DNA from 2 places in the Bacillus sp. N5-665 genome. Region 1 is predicted to be linked to the other one. Evidence: a T-box and tRNA genes for the amino acid it is inferred to sense, from the RefSeq annotation. Region 1 holds a T-box; the other holds one or more tRNA genes.
What was found. A T-box is a leader RNA that pairs with one kind of tRNA and senses whether it is charged. The one in region 1 lies ahead of trpS (tryptophan--tRNA ligase), so its partner is inferred to be a tRNA-Trp.
Positions count from the first base shown of each region.

Region 2: it encodes a tRNA-Trp, which carries the amino acid that the T-box ahead of trpS (tryptophan--tRNA ligase) is inferred to sense. The anticodon was not compared.

Region 1 covers NZ_CP093325.1:4,355,306-4,361,623, forward strand. Annotated here, with positions in the region: gene opp3b (oligopeptide ABC transporter permease) at 1-177, opposite strand, end outside; gene MNO09_RS24965 (peptide ABC transporter substrate-binding protein) at 304-1,959, opposite strand; gene MNO09_RS24970 (DUF3899 domain-containing protein) at 2,279-2,659, shown strand; T-box leader at 2,765-2,981, shown strand; gene trpS (tryptophan--tRNA ligase) at 3,056-4,045, shown strand; gene MNO09_RS24980 (YjbA family protein) at 4,328-5,074, opposite strand; gene MNO09_RS24985 (DUF2268 domain-containing putative Zn-dependent protease) at 5,218-6,006, opposite strand; gene fabF (beta-ketoacyl-ACP synthase II) at 6,113-6,318, opposite strand, start outside.
Region 2 covers NZ_CP093325.1:4,998,644-5,004,961, forward strand. Annotated here, with positions in the region: gene MNO09_RS28205 (DsbA family protein) at 99-749, opposite strand; gene MNO09_RS28210 (transglycosylase domain-containing protein) at 938-1,714, opposite strand; gene MNO09_RS28215 (NUDIX hydrolase) at 2,142-2,603, opposite strand; gene MNO09_RS28220 (YebC/PmpR family DNA-binding transcriptional regulator) at 2,752-3,471, opposite strand; gene MNO09_RS28225 (DUF3884 family protein) at 3,820-4,140, shown strand; tRNA gene MNO09_RS28230 (tRNA-Leu) at 4,485-4,566, opposite strand; tRNA gene MNO09_RS28235 (tRNA-Cys) at 4,576-4,646, opposite strand; tRNA gene MNO09_RS28240 (tRNA-Gly) at 4,661-4,735, opposite strand; tRNA gene MNO09_RS28245 (tRNA-Gln) at 4,741-4,815, opposite strand; tRNA gene MNO09_RS28250 (tRNA-His) at 4,879-4,954, opposite strand; tRNA gene MNO09_RS28255 (tRNA-Trp) at 4,974-5,047, opposite strand; tRNA gene MNO09_RS28260 (tRNA-Tyr) at 5,055-5,138, opposite strand; tRNA gene MNO09_RS28265 (tRNA-Thr) at 5,149-5,224, opposite strand; tRNA gene MNO09_RS28270 (tRNA-Phe) at 5,243-5,318, opposite strand; tRNA gene MNO09_RS28275 (tRNA-Asp) at 5,328-5,403, opposite strand; tRNA gene MNO09_RS28280 (tRNA-Met) at 5,407-5,483, opposite strand; tRNA gene MNO09_RS28285 (tRNA-Val) at 5,508-5,583, opposite strand; tRNA gene MNO09_RS28290 (tRNA-Glu) at 5,588-5,662, opposite strand; tRNA gene MNO09_RS28295 (tRNA-Ser) at 5,680-5,771, opposite strand; tRNA gene MNO09_RS28300 (tRNA-Asn) at 5,774-5,848, opposite strand; rRNA gene rrf (5S ribosomal RNA) at 5,857-5,972, opposite strand; rRNA gene MNO09_RS28310 (23S ribosomal RNA) at 6,074-6,318, opposite strand, start outside.

The DNA of each region.
Region 1 (6,318 bases):
TACTGGATCATTTAAACCATATTTTTCAAGAATGATTTCTTTTTGTGCCGGTGATAGTTTCTCCTGGTTTTTAAGCGGAGAACCCGGAAGTAATTTCATCAAAAAGAAAGTCAGTGTAGTAATTAAAAATAATGTCAAAGCCATGTACACGAAACGTTTTAATACATAACGTCCCATAGTCAAGCACCTCCCCGTTTTTCTCAAAAGCAATAAGATAGTTTAAAATATTCTTACTTTTATTTTTTTAAAATAAGAGCATATGCCCATCATAGGCATATACCCTAGTAAACGATGGAAAAAAGATTATTTTTGTTCAACAGATGCCCATTTGTAAGTTAATTTACCACCATAGTTAATTGGGATAATATCTTTTACGGCACCTTTTACTACATACGCTGAACCTTTTTGGAAGATTGGAGTGATAACAGCATCCTCTTTAATTAACATCTTCTCTACTTCTAATAGGTTGTCCCAGCGTGCTTGTAAATCTTTTGTATCTGTTTTAGCTTTTAGAATTAACTCATCATATTTCTGATTAGAATAGCCTGTTTTATTTTGAGAACCATTCGTAACAAACATATCTAAATATGAAATTGGATCTGGGAAATCTGGTCCCCAAATACCAAACGCAATATCATATTGCTGAGAATCTTCTAATTTATTTTTTTGTGCGAATGGCTGCTGTTTAATTTTAATCGATAAACCTGGTAAGTTCTTTTCCATCTCACCTTTTAAGAATTCACCAACTTTTTTCGCATCTTCATTATCGAAGTTTAAGAATTCTAGTTCGATTTTATCAGTGCCAAGCTCTTTCTTCGCTGTTTCCCACAGCTTTTTCGCTTCTTTTGGATCTGTTTCAACTAACTTTCCATTTTCAGCTCGGAAATCTTTTTTATTCGGACCTTCAGCGAAATCTTTTCCAACAAATCCATAAGCTCCAATTGCACCATTATTCAAAATAACTTTCGCAATGTTATCACGGTCAAAGGACATTGAAATTGCTTTTCTTAAGTTTTTATTGCTTAAGTATTGATTACTTTGATTAAATCTTAAGTAAGCAACCCCTGCTTCTTTTCTTGTGTGGAATTCTGAGCTTTGTCTAAACTTATCAACAAATTCTGAAGATAGAGCCGCACGATCAATCGAGTTTGTCTCATATAAATTTACATCAGTAGATGTATTTTTTACAATATTAAAGTTAATTTCTTCGATTTTAACCGTTTTATTATCCCAATATGATGGGTTTTTCTTAAACTGGAAGCTTTGTTCATGTTTCCAATCACTCATAACAAATGGCCCATTATATAATGTTGTATTTGCCTCTAATCCAAACTTCTCACCTTGTGCCTTTACAAAGTTTTCATTTAGTGGATAAAATACTGGATACACTGTTAAATCAACAAAGTAAGGAACGGGATTATCTAATTCCACTTCTAATGTATAGTCATCAATTGCCTTTACACCTAATTGGTCAGCAGGTAATTCTTTTTTATGAATCTTCTCTGCATTTTTAATGTCGAACATAATGTACGAATACGTCGCTTTTGTATCTGGATTTACTGCTCTTTTCCATGAATACACAAAGTCTTTTGCTGTTACAGGTTCCCCATTCGACCATTTCGCATCTTTTCTTAATTTAAATATGTATTTCTTCCCATCATCTAACTTTTGAACATCTTCAGCAACTCCTGGCATTCTCTTTTGATCTTTGCCGATACGATATAAACCTTCCATCGTATTATTTAATGCTGTAGAAGATGCAGAATCAGATGCTAATGATGCATCCATTGACGGAATTTCAGATAACTCTGTTAAATTAAGAATCTGCTTTCCATTACTACTACTCGTAGCATTTTCTTTCCCTTTTGCTTTTGCGTCATCTTTTTGGTAGCTACACGCGCCAAGCAACATACTTGCAGTTAACGTCGATGCAAGTAATAACGGTATCTTTTTCTTCATGTTGTGTTGCCTCCCCTAATTGCACTTCCTGTACCCTCACTTGTAAAAAAGTAGAATTGAAAGAATAATCTCCAAGTTTCTACAATTTTCATTATACATATAATATAACAATTGTGAATATAGTTTTTTGTTTTTTTGTTAAAATTTTTAATAAAATATTTATTTTTTTATTTTTTTGTAAAGGGATACGTTAACATTGCTACCATCATCTTGAAATCAGACCTTTAATTGCGTATAATTTTCAAAAAATTAATTCTAGTACATATTATAGCTTTTATAGTATAATAATTCTAGTAATATTTTGACGGAGGGGAACATTTTGAATAAAGTTTTTTTTCATACTTGTATACTAATTTTCATAGCGATAATCGCTTCTAGTATTGGCGCATTCCTCGTTTCATCGCAATTTTTGTTGAATTTTGTCAACATATCGTTTTATGTCGCACTATTTTTTATTCTTATAGGCGGTTTTTTATTCATATTTCAAAATGGATTTTTTAACGTAACAATTTACGCCTTCCAAAGAGTATTTGGTACGAACAAAAAAATTGAGTCTTTAATTGAAGAAGTAGAGGAACCTGTCGATAAGAAAGAACGTATTTATAAAACATATTCATTCAAATGGACGTATCCAATTTGCATTACCGGTATCGTTCTTGGGTTGTTCTCGACCCTCATTAGCTTTACTATTTTGATGTAGTTTGCAAACACTATCCCATATGATATAATAATCAGCAAAACATTTTGTTATAAAACTTTAGTTCTTTCATATTAAAAGAGCTTAGGTAACAATAAATAAATTTATATGTATGCGATGATAAAGAAGAGTACATATTGAGGCAATTTCAGAGAGCTTGTGGCTGGTGTGAACAAGTAATTGCGCAGTATGGAATGGGCTTTTGAGCACCAAACCGAACCGAAAGTAGTAGGCTTTGGCGTTATATCCAAACGTTATTATGGATTAGAGAGATTTCACAGTAGTGAAATAATTAGGGTGGTACCGCGGTCCATTCGTCCCTATAGTTTTTGGGATGAATGGGCTTTTTTGTTTGCCTTCTCTTCCCCATCACGCATTCAAATTTAGGAGGAATTACTTATGTCAGTTATCTTTTCTGGTATTCAGCCGAGTGGAACGATTACACTTGGAAACTATTTAGGAGCTATGAAGCAATTTACAGAGCTTCAAAATGAACACGACTGTTATTTCTGTATTGTAAACCAACACGCGATTACAGTACCTCAAGATCCCGTACAACTTCGTAAAAACATTCGCAGTCTTGCTGCACTTTATGTAGCATGTGGCATCGATCCTGAAAAAGCTACTCTATTTGTACAATCAGAAGTACCAGCACACGCTCAACTAGGATGGATTATGCAATCAGTTGCTTACGTTGGAGAATTAGAGCGTATGACGCAATATAAAGATAAATCTTCTGGTAGAGATTCAGTTCCAGCTGGATTACTAACGTATCCACCATTAATGGCTGCTGATATTTTACTTTACAACACTGAAATCGTACCTGTTGGTGATGATCAAAAACAACATATGGAATTAACACGCGACCTAGCAGAGCGTTTCAACAAACGCTTCCGTGAAGTGTTCACTGTCCCTGAAATTCGTATTCCAAAAGTAGGAGCTCGCGTTATGTCATTAACAGAACCTACGAAAAAAATGAGCAAATCTGATCCGAATCCAAAAGCAATGATCAGTATGCTTGATGAACCAAAAACAATTGAAAAGAAAATTAAAAGTGCTGTAACTGATTCTGAAGGTATCGTGAAATTTGATAAAGAAAACAAACCTGGCATCTCTAACTTATTAACAATCTACTCTTCATTCTCTGGAAAAACAGTTGAAGAAATCGAAGCAATGTACGAAGGAAAAGGATACGGCGACTTCAAAGGCGACCTAGCACAAGTAGTCGTAGAAGCAATTCGTCCAATCCAAGACAAATATAACGAACTAATCAACTCACCAGAACTAGACGAAATTCTAGACAAAGGTGCAGAAAAAGCAAACCGCGTTGCATTCAAACAACTACGCAAAGTAGAAAACGCAATGGGACTAAGTAGAAAACGTAGGTAACTTATAAAGCGGAAGCGGCTCGTTCAGAATGTGAGGGGGATGGAGCTCCTGACGTAGAGGCGGGTTTTGCCTCGCAGGAAGGCGCGAAGCCACCGAACATTCTTGCCGCTGGAGCTGGATTTCTATATAAAGCGGAAGCGGCTCGTTCAGCTCTGACTAGCTAGGGTTCTTTCGCATAGAAGACGCTTTTTGTCTTCTTATGCGGAAGGTTCTTAGACGCGAAGGGCTAGGAGCCGGAGCTAAGTTACAACAAATTAAAAAAACCGCCAATTGGCGGTTTTTTTAATTTACCTTTTGCTCGTTTTCCATTTCCCATAACTTTTCAAAAAATGGCTGTCCTTTTACAAGACGCTCGCATAATTGTTCGTGCTTCTCAGACCAGCCTGTTTTCGCTTCATCATACAGTTTAGCCCAAATATCTTCAAATTCCATATGTTGAACCATTCCGTATGCTGATGGATCCCACTCTGTGAACCAATAGCGAATTTCCGCTGTGTTTTTCGTTGTATGTAATTGATCTAACGCCATAAATAATAATTGTTTCAGCTGTCTTTCTTTACGAGTTAAGCCATTCATAATGAAAGGTGATGGTGATAAAATATGATGTTCTTTTTCCATTTCTTCTACTTGGAACTCATACTTTTCTGCTTGTACGTTTTCTACCATCTCATATACCATCTGCTCTTGGCGCGGTATAAGTCTGCTCTTTCGAATTGGTACATTGTAACCAATTGTGTCGATCGCAATAATTCCTTTTCCATCTGTAACAACAAAGCAATACTCTTGCTGCAAACGTTCATGATTTTTACGAATATATGCCTTATGATGTACGTCTTCCAACATTTTTTGCGGAAGCTCTAACAATTCGTCCTCGATGTAATGATATAATGTGGCATCTACTTTTAATAATGGCACTTGATCTAATAGCTCAATCGTATCATCTTTCCGCCATTCGTAAAAATGACAAACGTTATACCCATTCTCTTCACCTTCAAACCAATTTACCCATACATCATGTAGATATAACATTCACTACCCCTCACTTCACTACTGTTTGTATCAATCATTATGTTCAATTTTTCTTAACTTTATTCCACCTAAGGAAATATATTCTAATTATTATTTCTTCTTCTATTAATACTAAAAAAAACAGGAAATAGAGCTCCTGTTTTTTATATATGAAATGTATTTGCTTTATTCAATATTTCTTTTGCATCTATAGATAATAAAGAAAGTGTATCTTCTCCTTCCAATGTTACACAATCTTTGACAATATGAAATCCAAGCGCATAACCAAGCATCTTCGGATAAGAGTGAAATCCATTTAATAAGATGTCGTGCTCCCTTGTTCCTCGTTTTATACTTATTCTTTCATGTACAACATTTTTCCAATAATAAATAGCCTCTTCTTTTGAAAGATACGTCGTCCACGGTGCATTGTTTTTTTCTGAATATCTTTCCGTTACCGCTTGCTCAGCTAGCCCTTCCATAATCATCGTATCAAGTAATGTATATTCTGTTTCTTTCGTCTCAATTTGATGTAACCTGCATATGTGATGATATTCATGCGCCAATAACACCTTTAATTCTTCCACCGAATTCCGTCCACATACGAATAAGAAAATAACATGACGCATAGATAATCCAGCCCTACCGTTATACTCTTCTTGTACAGTTCGATTATAGGAATCTGATAATAAAATAAAGACAGGGACATCTGGACCTTTTAACCAATTTTTTAGTTTCTCATACTCCGTACGTAACTCTTTCCAAATTTCCTTTTTCTCTAACTCTTTAATTTCCTGTTCTCCTCGCATAACCGGGCGATACATACCTTTAGAAATTAAAAAGCGATACAATCTTTCTTTTGGCAGCGGGATATACTTCGTAAACTTCTCACACAGCTTTTCTGGCCGTCCATAATATAGATGTAACCACTCAGCAGTTTCAACAATCCCCATCTTTATCCCTCCTTTTTCTTATGTATATGCAAAAGGAGAAAAAGGCGTAAAAATAAATAAGGAGTTTTTTCGTAATATGCTACGAAAAAACTCCTTATTTCATCTATTATTTATACGATTTAAATACTAATACTGCGTTATGACCACCGAATCCTAGTGAGTTACTTAATACTGCATTTACTTCTTGTTGTCTCGCTTTATTCGGTACGTAATCTAAGTCACATTCTGGATCTGGTGTTTCATAGTTAATTGTTGGAGGGATTACTCCGTCTGTAATTGATTTAATTGAGAAGATCGCTTCAACAGCACCAG
Region 2 (6,318 bases), 640 kb from region 1:
TAAGATATTAGAATAACTTATGTAAAGTAGTATAGCATGTAAAAAAAACGGAAGCAAGAATTTTATCGAAAAAAGTCGAAAAAGTGATGAGATACTCATCACTTTTTCAATTCTTTATCAATCGCCTTCTTCATACTATCGAAATCAGGGTTTGCAAGATTTCCGTTTATATATACTGAAGGAGCACCTTGAACTTTTAATTTTTGAGCACGATCTGAATCTTTACGTACTTTTTCTTTTATTTCTTTACTGTGTAAATCTTTCTTAAATTGTTCTACATCAACTTTCGGAAGCTTCTCTTTCACAATGTTAAGAAGTAATTCTTCTGTAATCCATTCTTCCGTGTCTTTCTTTTGACTTTGATAAATTTCATCATAGAAAATCCAGAATGAATCTTGATCTTGTTTATAAATTGCTTCACCAGCTGCTGCACCTAAATCAGAGTCTTTTCCGATAAATGGGAAGTTAATAAAGTATAACTGCACTTTACCTTTATCAATATACTCTTCTTTTAATCGTGGTAATACTGTTACATCCCAAGTACGACACGCAGGACATTTGAAGTCTCCAAATTCAACTACCTTAACTGGTGCATCATCTTTCCCTAAAGATTGTTGTGTGGAATAAGCAAACATCTCATTCCCTTTATCTTTTTTGTCATTTATGATGCTATACGCAATTGTTCCGATTACAATTAATACTGCGATAGAAAAAACTACACCAAGAGCCATGAGTTTATTTGATTTCATATACATTCCTCTTTAAATTCATATTCTGTATACAGCATTGTACACAATACACATAATATCAACACTTATATACGTCACGCAATGAACACGCTCACATAAATTACAAAAATACAATAATTGTGACGATATTGTGTCACAATTTGTCACAATTTATTCAAAAAAAAGAAGCTCCTATGTAGGAGCTTCCTTTAGCTTACTGCTTTTTCGCGCGCATTATTTAACATCGACTGCTCTGTTTTTATATCATGACGAATTACTAATTTCTCACTAACTGCTTGCACATACTCATCATGATTGATATAGCCTTCCTTCTCCATCAATCTCAAAACGACATTTCGTCTCTCTACGGCCTTATCATAATTTTGTGCAGGTGAGTAATAAGCAGGTGCTTTTACTACAGCAGCCATCATTGCACTTTCAGCCAGCGTTAATTGGTCCACCTTTTTACCGAAGTAAAGGTTTGCCGCTTTTTCAATTCCCCATGCTCCTTCTCCGTAATAAATATTACTTACATACAATTTTAAAATTTCATCCTTCGTAAATGTACGTTCAATTTTTTTCGTATAGAAAATCTCTTTCCACTTACGAGAAAATGTACGTTCATTCGTTAAAAAAGCATTTTTGGATAACTGCTGTGTAATTGTGCTTCCGCCTTGCACAACACCACCAGCCTTTATATTCTCAACAGACGCTCTGACAATCGCTATATAATCTAAACCATTATGATGATAAAACCTTTTATCTTCTGTCGCAATAAATGCATGTGTTAATGATTCTGGCACCTCTAACTTAGCCGGTACATGTAATTTACTAATATCACTTTGCTCGATCATTACATTTCCAACGAATAATAATGTACAACTTAACAATAATAATAAAATAATGGCTTTATAAAAGAATTTAGTCATTGGATTTAATGCAACTTTTTGATGATAGTTCACCCTAGATAATACTCGTTCTTTCATCTTGAACACCTCTTTTCCACACAGCATATAACTCTTACTTTAAGAATACCTTGTTGTAAAAAAACATCCCATCGATTTCTCTTACACGTACCTTACATCATTGTAAGGTATAAAAAAGTATTGTATCACAGTCTTTTTTTATCTACTATTCATCTGAAATATTGAATATAGATTATGCTAAACCAATAGCAGAGTATACCTTAAGCCTATACTTCCCTATTAAAACACCCTATTTTCATTATATCATCTACAAATATATATATTTGTAAGTATCTAGTAATCTAAATGTATACAATATATCATACATTATACAGAACAAACGTTCTAAAAATCAACACTAGCACTATTATTATTTTGACCTTTTTCTTAAACAGTATACAAAAAAGAGTAGTGATTTGATTGTATCTCAAACCGGCTACTCTTTTCTTTACAATCTACCTATTAAATTATACGGCTGCACTTCCCACGTTTCGTACGGAATACAATGTGTTGCTCTCATCGCATCAAGCGTTCTGGATTTCATATGAGGACGCGTTAAGTACTCATCTATGTTCTCTTCATCTAAAGCAACAAATTTAGCCTCTTGTATTTCTTCAGGTTGAATTTTTATTTCACCACTCACATATGCGACTTTAAAAACAACAGATAAAATATGCATAGAAGCATTATAGTAAACACCTGTAACTCCGATAGGCTTCACCGTTAAACCCGTTTCCTCAAACATTTCCCTACAAACAGCTTGATCGAGCGCTTCTCCTTCTTCCACCTGTCCTCCTGGCAACTCCCACGTATCCGATCGCCAATGTACTTTAGCCAATAACACTTCGTCTTTTTCATTTGTTAAATAACCTGCTACAGCAACGATATGTTTTGGTGTTTTATGTTCCATATTAAGCCTCCTAGCAATAATGAATATTTCACATATCCCTATAAGCATATTCCCTGTCTACAACAAAATACCTTTACTAATTCATCCTCTTAATTAACTTCATGAAAAAAAGCCCCTATCCGTTAAATGAACAGGGGCTTCTATCGTATTATTCTCCTAAGTCTACGTTGTGGTAAACTTGTTGCACATCTTCTAGATCTTCTAATGCATCAACCATTTTTTCAAATTGTACTTGAGCATCTTCAGGAAGTTCTACATCACTTTGTGCAAGCATTGTTAATTCTGCAACTGTGAATTCTTCAACACCAGCATCTTTAAGTGCAGATTGTACGGAATGGAATTGATCAGGTTCAGCATACACGATAACAGAATCTTCTTCTTCTAGAATGTCACGTGCATCAACATCTGCTTCCATTAAAATTTCAAGAACTTCATCTGATGTTTTACCTTCAAGACCGATAACAGCTGTCGCATCAAACATGTAAGCTACAGAACCGTTTACACCCATGTTACCACTGTTTTTGCTAAATGCAGCTCGTACATCTGCTGCAGTACGGTTTACGTTATTTGTAAGTGTATCTACAATTACCATAGATCCGTTTGGTCCGAATCCTTCATAACGAAGCTCGTCATAATTTTCTTCTGAACCGCCTTTTGCCTTTTCAACTGCACGATCAATAATTGTTCTTGGTACGTTGTATGTTTTCGCACGTTCTAATACAACTCTAAGCGCTTGGTTTGATTCTGGATCTGGCTCGCCTTGTTTTGCTGCCACATAAATTTCACGTCCAAATTTCGCGTATATACGGCTTGTATTTGCATCTTTTGATGCTTTTTTTTCTTTAATATTATTCCATTTACGACCCATACTTTCCACTCTCTTTCCCGTTTTAAATCTACATAAAAATATTAATATAAAATATAACGTGTATTCAACACATTTTTAAAAGAAATATAAAAAGTTCATTTTTGATTCATATTACAGACATAATATAAATTACTATCATTTTTTTCTATCCGCAAGTTATATTATACATGAATTCCTACATTTATCACGAATTTTAGAATTACATAACATAATTTAACAAAAGAGACTCTAACATTTCTGTTAGAGTCTTTTTACATCGCCGATTCCCATAATATTTCCTTAATTACTTTCTATTGCTGTATAATTAAAATAGGAAAAAATTTGAAGGAAAGATAGGGGAGAGTAATTATGACACATTCAAATGAGAAAAAAGCACATGGTCTTAAAGGGATAGGAGAAAAGCTAAACCCAACTATCTATCAAGTGAGATTCATGAAATTAGATGAACCAATTCACTTTGAGTCGTTTCCTGAATTAAAGGAATTAGGGGACTGGTTGAGTACTTCAACGCAAATGTGGTCGTGCCACTCAACTATGTACAAGTACAACAGAGAAGAATTTGAAAAGAAGTTTTTAGAAATTACGAAATTAACAGCTGATCATGTGCTAATATCTACTGGTGGTGTCGGATTTAACTTCATGTCACCAGGATGGGGAGATTCTCTATAAAATGGAACTAAAAGGATAAAAATGAATATTCGTTTTTATCCTTTTAGTGTTTCGCAGTTTACTCCAACTGAAGTGTATCGTATGGGCTTTGATAGAGAAAAATTTTTAAAAGTAAATAAGGTGGATCGATTTTTAACGTTCAGTCGTTCAAGCAAACGTTTTATTTTATTGTATGGGTCTTAAATTTCGAAGTTGGCAATCAGTATAGAATATTTTCATTCAGCTTCCGATTATAATATTCTACGTTTACTCACCGCACATTTTTTATGCTTATTTTATCGCGCGAAGAAAACACAAAAAAACTCTATACAATTAGTATAGAGTTTTTTTTACGCCGTTCGTGATACCGATGGTCGGGGTCGAACCGACACTCCCGAAGGAACACGATTTTGAGTCGTGCGCGTCTGCCAATTCCGCCACATCGGCACAAAAGAAAGGCGGCAACCGGATTTGAACCGGTGGTAAAGGTTTTGCAGACCTCTGCCTTACCACTTGGCTATGCCGCCATGTTAAATTTTATTGGAGCGGAAGACGGGATTCGAACCCGCGACCCCAACCTTGGCAAGGTTGTATTCTACCACTGAACTACTTCCGCAAAAATGGCTGGGCTAGCTGGATTCGAACCAGCGCATGACGGAGTCAAAGTCCGTTGCCTTACCGCTTGGCTATAGCCCATCGATTTCTTACTTAATTATATGTAAGTATCCATTAGATTATTTGTAATTTTTAAAATAAAAATGGGGCGACTGATGGGAATCGAACCCACGAATGCCGGAGCCACAATCCGGTGCGTTAACCACTTCGCCACAACCGCCATGTTGTGTAAATATATTTGGCAGGGGCAGTAGGAATCGAACCCACACTGGAGGTTTTGGAGACCTCAGTTCTACCTTTAAACTATGCCCCTATGTAAATGGTGGAGGGGGGCAGATTCGAACTGCCGAACCCGAAGGAGCGGATTTACAGTCCGCCGCGTTTAGCCACTTCGCTACCCCTCCGAAACTTACATGGTGCCGGCTAGAGGACTTGAACCCCCAACCTACTGATTACAAGTCAGTTGCTCTACCAATTGAGCTAAGCCGGCGTATTTTATTAAAATAAATGGTGGCTCGGGACGGAATCGAACCGCCGACACGAGGATTTTCAGTCCTCTGCTCTACCGACTGAGCTACCGAGCCTTATTAAAATGGCGGTCCCGACCGGGGTCGAACCGGCGATCTCCTGCGTGACAGGCAGGCATGTTAACCACTACACCACGGGACCATTTGGTTGCGGGGACAGGATTTGAACCTGCGACCTTCGGGTTATGAGCCCGACGAGCTACCGTGCTGCTCCACCCCGCGACAATACTATTTATATAATTTATATGGTGGAGGATGACGGGATCGAACCGCCGACCCCCTGCTTGTAAGGCAGGTGCTCTCCCAGCTGAGCTAATCCTCCAAAGTGGTGACCCGTACGGGATTCGAACCCGTGTTACCGCCGTGAAAGGGCGGTGTCTTAACCACTTGACCAACGGGCCAAATATTATAAATCCTATGGCGGAGAGCAAGGGATTCGAACCCTTGATACGCTTGTGACGTATACACGATTTCCAATCGTGCTCCTTCGGCCAACTCGGACAGCTCTCCAATGGCTCCGCAGGTAGGAATCGAACCTACGACCGATCGGTTAACAGCCGATAGCTCTACCGCTGAGCTACTGCGGAATAATATTGCCTGGCAACGTCCTACTCTCACAGGGACAAGGTCCCAACTACCATCGGCGCTAGAGAGCTTAACTTCCGTGTTCGGTATGGGAACGGGTGTGACCTCTCTGCCATCATTACCAGACATTATTCTTTTGAGACAATCATTATTATAACTTATTTACTTTAAAAGTCAACAAGTTTTTTTATGTTCTCTCAAAACTAGATAACATTGCTACATATTATATGGTTAAGTCCTCGATCTATTAGTATTCGTCAGCTCCACATGTCACCATGCTTCCACCTCGAACCTATCAACCTGATCATCTTTCAGGGATCTTACTAGCTTACGCTATGGGAAATCTCATCTTGAGGGGGGCTTCATGCTTAGATGCTTTCAGCACTTATCCCTTCCGCACATAGCTACCCAGCTATGCCCTTGGCAGAACAACTGGTACACCAGCGGTGCGTCCATCCCGGTCCTCTCGTAC